Regions from separate parts of the Paraclostridium bifermentans genome, predicted to be linked through region 1. Evidence: predicted binding sites of a transcription regulator. Region 1 holds the regulator's gene; each other region holds the start of a gene.
What was found. Region 1 encodes HrcA, which represses chaperone genes, less so after heat shock. Its sites were predicted from a motif close to TTAGCACTCNNNNNNNNNGAGTGCTAA; they were not measured.

Region 1 (3,297 bases):
TTTAAGAAAATTATTACTTGGTTTATATAGAAATTCAATAAAGGAATGTTTTATGTGAATTTTAGATGAATAAGATTAGAATAGTTATGTTTTGAGGTATAATATATATAATTATATTTAAATATTAAGGAGTAATTATGTTAGGACTATATATACATGTGCCGTTTTGCGCGCAAAAATGTTATTACTGTGATTTTAACTCGTATAAAATTAATAGTAATCAAAAGAAAGAATATCTAATAAATATAGAAAGAGAAATGAAATTTTATAAAGGTGAATTTAAGGACAAGTGTTTTGATACAGTATTCTTTGGAGGAGGAACTCCAAGCATTTTAACTGTAGATGAACTGAAAGAACTTGTTAATAATATAAATGAGAATTTTAATATAAAAAAAGACGCAGAAATAACTATTGAATGTAATCCAGGAACAATAAATAGAGAAAAGCTTGAAGCTATGAAAAAAATGGGTATAAATAGATTGAGTATAGGGCTTCAAACTACTCAAAATTATCATTTAAAATCTATAGGAAGAATACATACATATGAAGAATTTGAGAAAAACTATTACGATGCATTAGATATAGGATTTAAAAATATAAATATAGATTTAATGTATGCGCTTCCAAACCAAAAAACTCAAGAATGGAAAGATACATTGGATAAAATTATAAAGTTAAATCCGTCACACATATCTGCGTATTCACTTATATTAGAAGAGGGAACGAAGTTATATGATATGTATCAAAATAAAGAATTTGAATTACTAGATGAAGATACAGATATAAATATGTATAACTATACAATCGATACTTTAAAAAGACATGGATATAACCAGTATGAAATATCTAATTATTCAAAAGAAGATTTAGAGTGTAAACATAATATTATATATTGGAAGTGTGACAACTATTTAGGGTTAGGTCCAGGAGCGTCAGGATTTATAGGGGATAGTAGATATTCAAATATAGAAGACATATGTGAATACAATAAGTGTATTATGCAAAATATAAGGCCTGTTAGTGAAGAAATAGAATTAACGAAAAAAGATAAGATAGAGGAATTTATATTTATGGGACTTAGAATGAATGAAGGCATAAATATAGATGTATTTAAAGAAAGATTTGATACAGATTTTTATGATATATATCAAGAAGTCATGGATAAGCTTATAAAAAGAGAGCTTGTTAGATTTGACGGAAAAAACATTTCTCTTACTCAAAAAGGAAGAGAAATTTCTAATAGTGTGTTCATAGAATTTTTAAATTAATCAAAAAGTGTTGACAAAGCAAATTTAAAGTGATATAAAATATATATAATCTTTTAGCACTCCAACTAAATGAGTGCTAACAAAAGAGGAGGCTTTGGATTATATGGAATTAAATGAAAGAAAACTAAATATCCTTAAAGCTATTGTTAAAGATTATATAGAAACTGCAGAAGCTGTAGGGTCTAGAACTCTTTCTAAAAAGTATGAGCTAGGAGTTAGTGCAGCTACTATAAGAAATGAAATGGCTGACCTAGAAGAATTAGGATATTTGATTCAACCTCATACCTCCTCAGGGAGAATTCCTTCAGAAAAAGGATATAAGTTATATGTTGATTCTTTAATGAGTACATGTGAATTAAATGATATTGAAAAGCATTTAATAGAAGAGTCAATAAACCAAAACATGAATTATATGAAAGATTTGATACATGAAACATCTAAGTTGATATCTAGGCTAACTAATTACACAACTATAGCTGTTACTAAAAATACATCAAATATTCAAGTTATAAAACATGTTCAATTGGTTGGATTAGATGAAAAAAGTATGGTTTTAATAATAGTTACAGAAAAAGGTGAAATAAAAAATACTATTATATCAACCAATATACAGATTGATCAATCTAAACTTAATTTAATTTCTGATAATCTTACTAAGAAGCTTTCAGGAAAAAATATAACTGAAATTGATGAAGATTTTCTAAACTATATAAAATATGAAATAACAGAAAACTCTTTATTTATTGATAAGCTTATTGATGCACTAAACTTCGATTTTGAAGAAAGCAACACAGCGATATCTTTAAGCGGGGCAACTAATATATTCAATTTTCCAGAATTTAGTGATGTTGTTAGAGCTAAAACATTTCTAAATATGCTGGAAGAGAAAGAAAATATATCGAGTATGCTTAAATCTAAAGGAATACAAAAAGAAAACCTAAATATAATTATCGGAAGCGATAATGAATGTGAGGTAGCTCAAGATTGTAGTATTATAACTGCAACTTACAATATAGATAAAAATGTAGTAGGTAAAATAAGCTTGATAGGTCCAACAAGAATGGATTATTCAAAAGTATACTCTATATTAAATTACATGGGACTACTACTAAACAAAAAATAGTTAGGGGTGTAAGTTTTGGAAAACAATATACAAGAAGAATTACAAGAAGATATAAAAGATAATGCATCAGAGGAAGTAGAAGAAGTTATCGAAGAAGCTATAGAAGAGGCTACTGAAGCTAAAGAAGTAGATGAAGCTGATGAGAAGGATAGCAAGATAGAAGAACTTACAGATACTCTTCAAAGACTTCAAGCAGAGTACGCAAACTATAGAAGAAGAACTCAACAAGAGAAAGAAACTATGGGTGTATTTGCTAATGAAAAAATATTAAATGAATTAATACCTGTTATGGATAACATGGAAAGAGCTATGGATGCTTGTACAGATAAAGAAGATAACATGTATAAAGGCATAGATATGGTGCAAAAACAATTAAAAGCTACATTTGAAAAATTCGGACTAGAAGAAATAGAAGCTGAAGGTCAAGAATTTGATCCAAACCTACACTTAGCAGTTATGCAAGAATCAGTAGATGGAACACCAGCAAACCAAGTGGTTATGGTTTTACAAAAAGGGTATAAATTAAGTACAAAGGTGCTAAGACCATCAATGGTTAAAGTATCTTGCTAACATAGAATAAAAAAATAAAATTGAATTAATATCAATTAACATATAAATTTTTAAGGAGGATATTAAAATGGGAAAAATAATAGGAATTGACTTAGGAACAACAAACTCTTGTGTTGCAGTATTAGAAGGTGGAGAACCTCAAATAATAGCAAATAGCGAAGGAATGAGAACTACACCATCAGTAGTTGCATTTACAAAAGATGGAGAAAGAATAGTAGGAGAGCCTGCTAAAAGACAAGCAGTTACTAATGCAGATAGAACAATAATATCTATAAAAACTCACATGGGAACTGATTACAAAGTTAATATAGATGGAAAAGATTATAGTCCACAAGA
Region 2 (3,297 bases), 400 kb from region 1:
ATTTATCTCTTTCTTCATCATACCTGTGAAGTAAGAATATGGAGTAATCCATGGTAACTCCAAGTTGCAATACAGCACTTAGTGCTTTAGTTAAATAAGAAATTTCACCAAATATTATATTACTACCAAAATTATAGATTATCGCAAATCCTATACTAAGTAAAAATATAAATGGAGTAACATATGAATCCATTGTAAAACTTAAAACTATTAATGTAAGTATTACAGCAACTACTACATATAATGGAGTTTCTTTATCTGAAATGTCTTTAGTGTCTTTTATGATACTTGCCATACCACTTAGAAATGCTTGTTTTCCTGTAACTGTTCTGATTTCCTCTACAGCATTTAATGTTTTAAGAGCTGCAGAACCTTCTTCTAATTTAATAACCATAAGAGTTGAATTTTCAGTATACAATAAATCTGTAACATCTTTTGGTAGAAGTTCTCTAGGTACTGATAAATCTACAACATCATCAACCCACAAAACATCTTTTACACCTTCAACTTTAGTTAATTTTTCTTTGAGTTTAGATACATCTTTATCTTCCATGTTTTCAACTATTAACATAGCTAAAGAACCGCAATCAAACTCATCTTTAAGTATTTTTTCGGCCTGAGTTGTCGATAAATTATCTGGTAAATAACTTAAGATATCATAGTTTATGTCTGTGTTTAAAAAGCCAATTGCCGATGGAACTAATAATAGTATAGCTATTACTAAAATCAACTTACTTCTTTTAGCTATTTGCTTTGACAATCCCCTCATCTAAAGTTTACCCCCCTCTAAAATATTTAGGCATGCCCAAATTTGTTTACAAAATAGATTGTATGAGTAGTACAACCTATATGTCAAGTATATTTATGTTTTTTATTATTTCACTAATTTCTATATTATTAGTTGCTTCTTTAGTGTGTGAAATAATTTGAATTACTTTTTCTTGGCTGATATTTAATAGCAAAAGCCTAGTTTTTATTGTACTTTCAATAATTTCATCTAGTGTTAAGTTAATATCATTTTTATAAAATCTACGCAAAAGTTCATCTTCCCCAGCTGAACCAATTACAATGCTTAGACTTATATCATTTTCTTTAAAATCAAAATTTAACTCTCTTAAATTAGCTTTTAATATTTCACCTAGAGTTTTAAGATATTCTTTTCTTACTGAGTCTATTTCAGATGCTTCTATGTAAACTCTAAATAAAGATTGGTTAGTTGCTATAGTCTTTATGTATATATATTGGGTTATAGCATAACTAAGCAGAGGATCTATAGACTCACTACTTGATCTCTTTGTGTGAAAATAAATTTTTTCGATTAAGTTTTTGTAAAGATATAAAACAATATCTTCTTTTTTCTTAAAATAGTAGTATAAATGACCTCTACCTAAATTACAGACTTGTGCTATTTGCCTTATTGTTGTTTTTGTATACCCCTGTTGAATAAAAAGCTTAGATGCCTCAGTTATTATTGTGTTTCTAATGTCATCCTTGTGTTCGAACTCCACATTGATCACCCCTTTAATTTTGTTTATAGTATCATTTTAACAACATTTTTTTAATTTGTAATCTATTTTAAAAAAATTAGCACTCTAGTATTGACAGTGCTAACAAAGATGATAAAATAATAAATGTAGGGGGATTTACTTTATCCCAATTTTATTTAATAAAGATAAATTTAAGGAGGAGATAAATATGGAAAATAAAAAAGGAAACATATCAATACATACAGAAAACATATTTCCTATAATAAAAAAGTGGTTATATTCTGATAAGGATATATTTGTAAGAGAACTTATAAGTAATGGTTGTGATGCAATAAATAAATACAAAAAATTAGTATCGCTAGGGGAAATAGAAAATAAACAAGATCAAGATTATAAAATTAATGTAACAATAGACAAAGATAATTCAACTCTTATATTTGAAGACAATGGAATCGGGATGACTGAAGAAGAGGTTGAAAAATATATAAATCAAGTTGCATTTTCAGGAGCTGAAGACTTTGTAAATAAATATAAAGATAAAATGAGCGAAGAAAATGATATTATTGGACACTTTGGATTAGGTTTTTATTCAGCATTTATGGTATCTAGCAAAGTTCAAATAGATACTTTATCGTATAAAGAAGGTGCTCAAGCTGTAAAATGGGTAAGTGAAGGTCAAACAGAATATGAACTTTCAGCAAGTGAAGATAGAAAATCAAGAGGTACTACTATAACTTTATTTTTAGCTGATGATAGCAAAGAGTTTTTAGAAGAATATACAGTAAGAAGCATAATAGACAAATATTGTTCATTCTTACCTGTAAATATTTATTTAGATGTTAAAGATAGCTCTAAAGAAAAAGATGAAAATAGTGAAAATGAAATAAAAGCATTAAATGATACTTATCCTTTATGGTTAAAATCTCCAAAAGATTGCACAGATGATGAATATAAAGAGTTTTACAGAAAAGTATTCAATACATTTGATGAACCGTTATTCTGGATACATCTAAACGTAGACTATCCATTTAATTTAAAAGGAATATTGTATTTCCCTAAATTAAAAAATGAATTTGAACTTATAGAAGGTAAAGTTAAATTATATAATAACCAAGTTTTCGTTGCAGATAACATAAAAGAAGTTATACCAGAGTTCTTATTGTTACTAAAAGGTGTAATAGATTGCCCAGATTTACCATTAAATGTATCAAGAAGTTTCTTACAAAATGATAAGGATGTAAGTAAAATATCTAAGCATATAATTAAAAAAGTTGCAGATAAATTAAAATCACTTTATAAAAATGAAAGAGAAAACTTTGAAAGATTCTGGGATGATATACAAGTATTTATTAAGTTTGGATGCTTAAAAGACGAAGGATTCTATGATAAGATAAAAGACATCTTATTATTTAAAGATATAAATTCAAATTATATTACACTTAATGATTACTTAGAAAAATGTAAGGAAAAACATGAAAATAAAGTATTCTACGTAAGTGATGAGGAACAACAATCACAATATATTAAGTTATTTAAAGATTATGATTTAGATGCAGTTATACTAGATTCTAGTATAGATAATCACTTTATATCTTTTATAGAATTTAAAAATCAAGGAGTTACATTTAATAGAATAGATGCAGATTTATCAGATGTTTTAAAAGACAAAAATGAAGAAGAAAATAAAGAAAATAAAACAGAAATAGAAAACTTATTTAAAGAATATGTTAAAGATAAAGTAAAAGGTTATTCGGTAGAAAGCTTAAAAAGTGAAGACACTACAGCTATAATACTAGTTTCAGAACAATCT
Region 3 (3,297 bases), 920 kb from region 1:
CTTATGGAATTTAATGGAGTAGGTCCAAAAGTTTGCGATTGTATAGCCTTATTCGGTATGCAAAAGTATGATACATTCCCTGTTGATGTATGGGTAAAAAGAGTTATGCAAGAATTTTATGTAGAAGATGATATGAGTTTACCTAAAATAAGAAAGTATGCGATAGATAAATTTGAAGATTTATCAGGATTTGCACAACAATATCTATTCTATTATGCTAGAGAATTGGGAATAGGAAGATAAAAATAAGGAGGATATATGAGTGCTTTAGACATACTAGTTTTAAGTTATGTAGGAATATCTTATCTAGCTAGTATTGTGGTTGCTATAAATATAATACTCGAAAATCGAGATCCAGCTAAGACTATGGCATGGTTACTAATATTTATGGTACTTCCTGGGATTGGGCTAGTTATATATGGGGTGCTAGGCCGAAATATAAGAAAGAGAAAAATATTTAAAACTCAGAAACTAGCCACAGATATAAAAGAAAATAATTTATTTCAAAATTTGAGGTCAATAGAAGAGTTAGTAGATCTTGAACAAGAAGCTATAAAAAATAAAGAGTTATCAAAATTAGATGATTCTGAAGGATTAAAAAAGAAAGTTATAAGTTTACTTTTAAATACAGGAAAGTTCCCATTTACAGCTAATAATAAAGTAGAAATATTTATTGATGGGAATGAAAAATTTGAAAGACTAATAAAAGATATAGAAGAAGCTAAAGAACATATCCATTTAGAGTACTTCATAATAAAAGATAGTGAAATTGGAAGAAAGATTAAGGATTTGTTGATAAAAAAAGCTCGAGAAGGTCTGAGTATAAAAATTGTATATGATGATGTAGGATGTTGGAGGTTTTGGTTTCATAGAAAATTCTTTAAAGAGATGAAAAGAGAGGGCATAGAAATAGTTCCTTTTTTACCTGCAAAGTTTCCTCTAATGGGAGGTAAAATTAACTATAGAAATCATAGAAAGATTGTCATAATCGATGGATGCATAGGATATACAGGCGGTATAAATATAGGCGATGAGTATATGGGTAAAAACAAAAAGTTTGGATATTGGCGTGATACTCATATAAGAATTGAAGGAAGTTCTGTTTATATGCTACAAATGGTATTTTTAATAGACTGGTATTATACAACTCAAAAATCAGTCTTTGATGAAAAATATTTCCCTAAATTAGATTATAAAGGAAATAGCATGATACAGGTGGTAGCAACAGGTCCTGATAGTGATTGGGAGGCTATCCACTATGCATATTTTTCAGCTATTTGTAATGCTAAAGAAAGAGTTTATATAGAGACTCCATACTTTATACCAGATGAAAGTTTATTAAGAGCATTAAAGAGTGCAGCATTAAGAGGCGTTGATGTAAGAATTATATTCCCTGGTATAGCTGATCATAAAATAGTACATCAAGCATCATATTCATATTTTGATGATATTTTAAGGTCTGGGGGAAAAGTTTACTTATATAAAAAAGGATTTATACACGCTAAAGTAGTAATTATAGATGATAAGATTGCATCAACAGGTTCTGCAAATATGGACTTAAGAAGTTTTATGCTAAACTTTGAAATTAATGCATTTATGTATGATGAACAAATAGTAAAAAAAATAACTGAAGACTTCTATGAGGATTTAAAAAATAGCAAAGAAATACACCTTAAAGATTTTGAAAAAAGACCTTTAATAAAAAAATGGGTTGAATCAGTAGCGAGATTATTTTCACCAATTTTATAAGTTTATAATATGCGAGGAGGTTTGTCGATAACAGTAAAATTTCCTCGCATAAAAATTGAATAAAATTAATTAAGGGTATTGAAAAATAAGCAAATATAATATATTATAAAGTTGTTAGCACTCTAAGTAATAGAGTGATAAAATACATAGATTTCATTAGGAGGGATAATTATGAAAATAAGACCATTAGCTGACAGAGTAGTAATAAAGAAAGTAGAAGCAGAAGAAAAAACTGCAAGTGGTATAGTTTTACCTGGAACAGCTAAAGAACAACCTCAGATAGCGGAGGTTGTAGAAGTTGGACCTGGTGGAATAGTAGATGGTAAAGAAATTAAAATGGAATTAAATATTGGAGATAAAGTTATATATTCTAAATATGCAGGAACAGAAATTAAGTTAGAAGGACAAGAATATACTATATTAAAACAAAGTGAAATATTAGCGGTAGTTGAATAAGTATAAAGGGAGGATTATGAGATATGGCTAAAGAAATAAAATTCGCACAAGATTCAAGAACAGCTTTAGAAGCTGGTGTAAACAAATTAGCAGATACAGTTAAGGTAACATTAGGGCCAAAAGGAAGAAATGTTATATTAGATAAAAAATTTGGGGCTCCACTTATAACAAATGATGGAGTTACTATAGCAAAAGAAATAGAATTAGAAGATAGATTTGAAAATATGGGAGCTCAATTAGTTAAAGAAGTTGCAACTAAAACTAATGATGTAGCTGGAGATGGAACTACAACTGCTACAGTTTTAGCTCAAGCTATAATAAGAGAAGGGTTAAAAAATGTAACTGCTGGATCTAACCCAGTACTTTTAAGAAAAGGAATTCAAAAAGCTGTAGAAGTAGCTGTTGAAGAACTAAAAAAACAATCAAGAACTATAGAGACTAAAGAATCTATATCTCAAGTTGCGTCTATATCTGCAGGAGATGAAGAAGTAGGTAATTTAATAGCTGAAGCTATGGAGATAGTAGGTAAAGATGGAGTTATAACAGTTGAAGAGTCTAAAACTATGCATACAGAGTTAGATGCAGTTGAAGGTATGCAATTTGATAGAGGATTTGTTTCAGCATACATGGTAACAGATGTTGATAAAATGGAAGCTGTTTTAAATGATCCATATATATTAATAACAGATAGAAAAATAAATAATATACAAGATATATTACCTGTACTTGAGCAAATAGTACAACAAGGTAAAAAGTTATTAATAATAGCTGAAGATGTAGAAGGGGAAGCTTTATCTACATTAGTAATAAACAAATTAAAAGGTGTATTTGATGTTGTTGCAGTTAAGGCTCCTGGATTTGGAGATAGAAGAAAAGCTATGTTAGAAGATATAGCTATACTTACTGGAGGAACTGTTATATCTGAAGAATTAGGATATGACTTAAAAGATGCTGATATATCTATGTTAGGTAGAGCTGGATCTGTAAAAATAACTAAAGATAACACTACAATAGTAGATGGATCTGGAGATAAAAAAGCTATAGAAGACAGAGTAAGTCAAATCAAACATCAAGTAGATCAAACTACTTCTG

Region 2: the regulator HrcA is predicted to act here: its motif matches at 1,585-1,611, upstream of htpG (molecular chaperone HtpG).
Region 3: the regulator HrcA is predicted to act here: its motif matches at 1,864-1,890, upstream of KXZ80_RS14860 (co-chaperone GroES).

What each region holds. Positions count from the first base shown of each region.
Region 1 covers NZ_CP079737.1:698,635-701,931, forward strand. Annotated here, with positions in the region: gene hemW (radical SAM family heme chaperone HemW) at 138-1,268, shown strand; gene hrcA (heat-inducible transcriptional repressor HrcA) at 1,372-2,391, shown strand; gene grpE (nucleotide exchange factor GrpE) at 2,407-2,961, shown strand; gene dnaK (molecular chaperone DnaK) at 3,029-3,297, shown strand, end outside.
Region 2 covers NZ_CP079737.1:1,101,865-1,105,161, forward strand. Annotated here, with positions in the region: gene KXZ80_RS05300 (efflux RND transporter permease subunit) at 1-769, opposite strand, end outside; gene KXZ80_RS05305 (TetR/AcrR family transcriptional regulator) at 846-1,508, opposite strand; gene htpG (molecular chaperone HtpG) at 1,696-3,297, shown strand, end outside.
Region 3 covers NZ_CP079737.1:3,079,457-3,082,753, reverse strand. Annotated here, with positions in the region: gene KXZ80_RS14870 (DNA-3-methyladenine glycosylase family protein) at 1-243, shown strand, start outside; gene cls (cardiolipin synthase) at 259-1,749, shown strand; gene KXZ80_RS14860 (co-chaperone GroES) at 1,921-2,205, shown strand; gene groL (chaperonin GroEL) at 2,229-3,297, shown strand, end outside.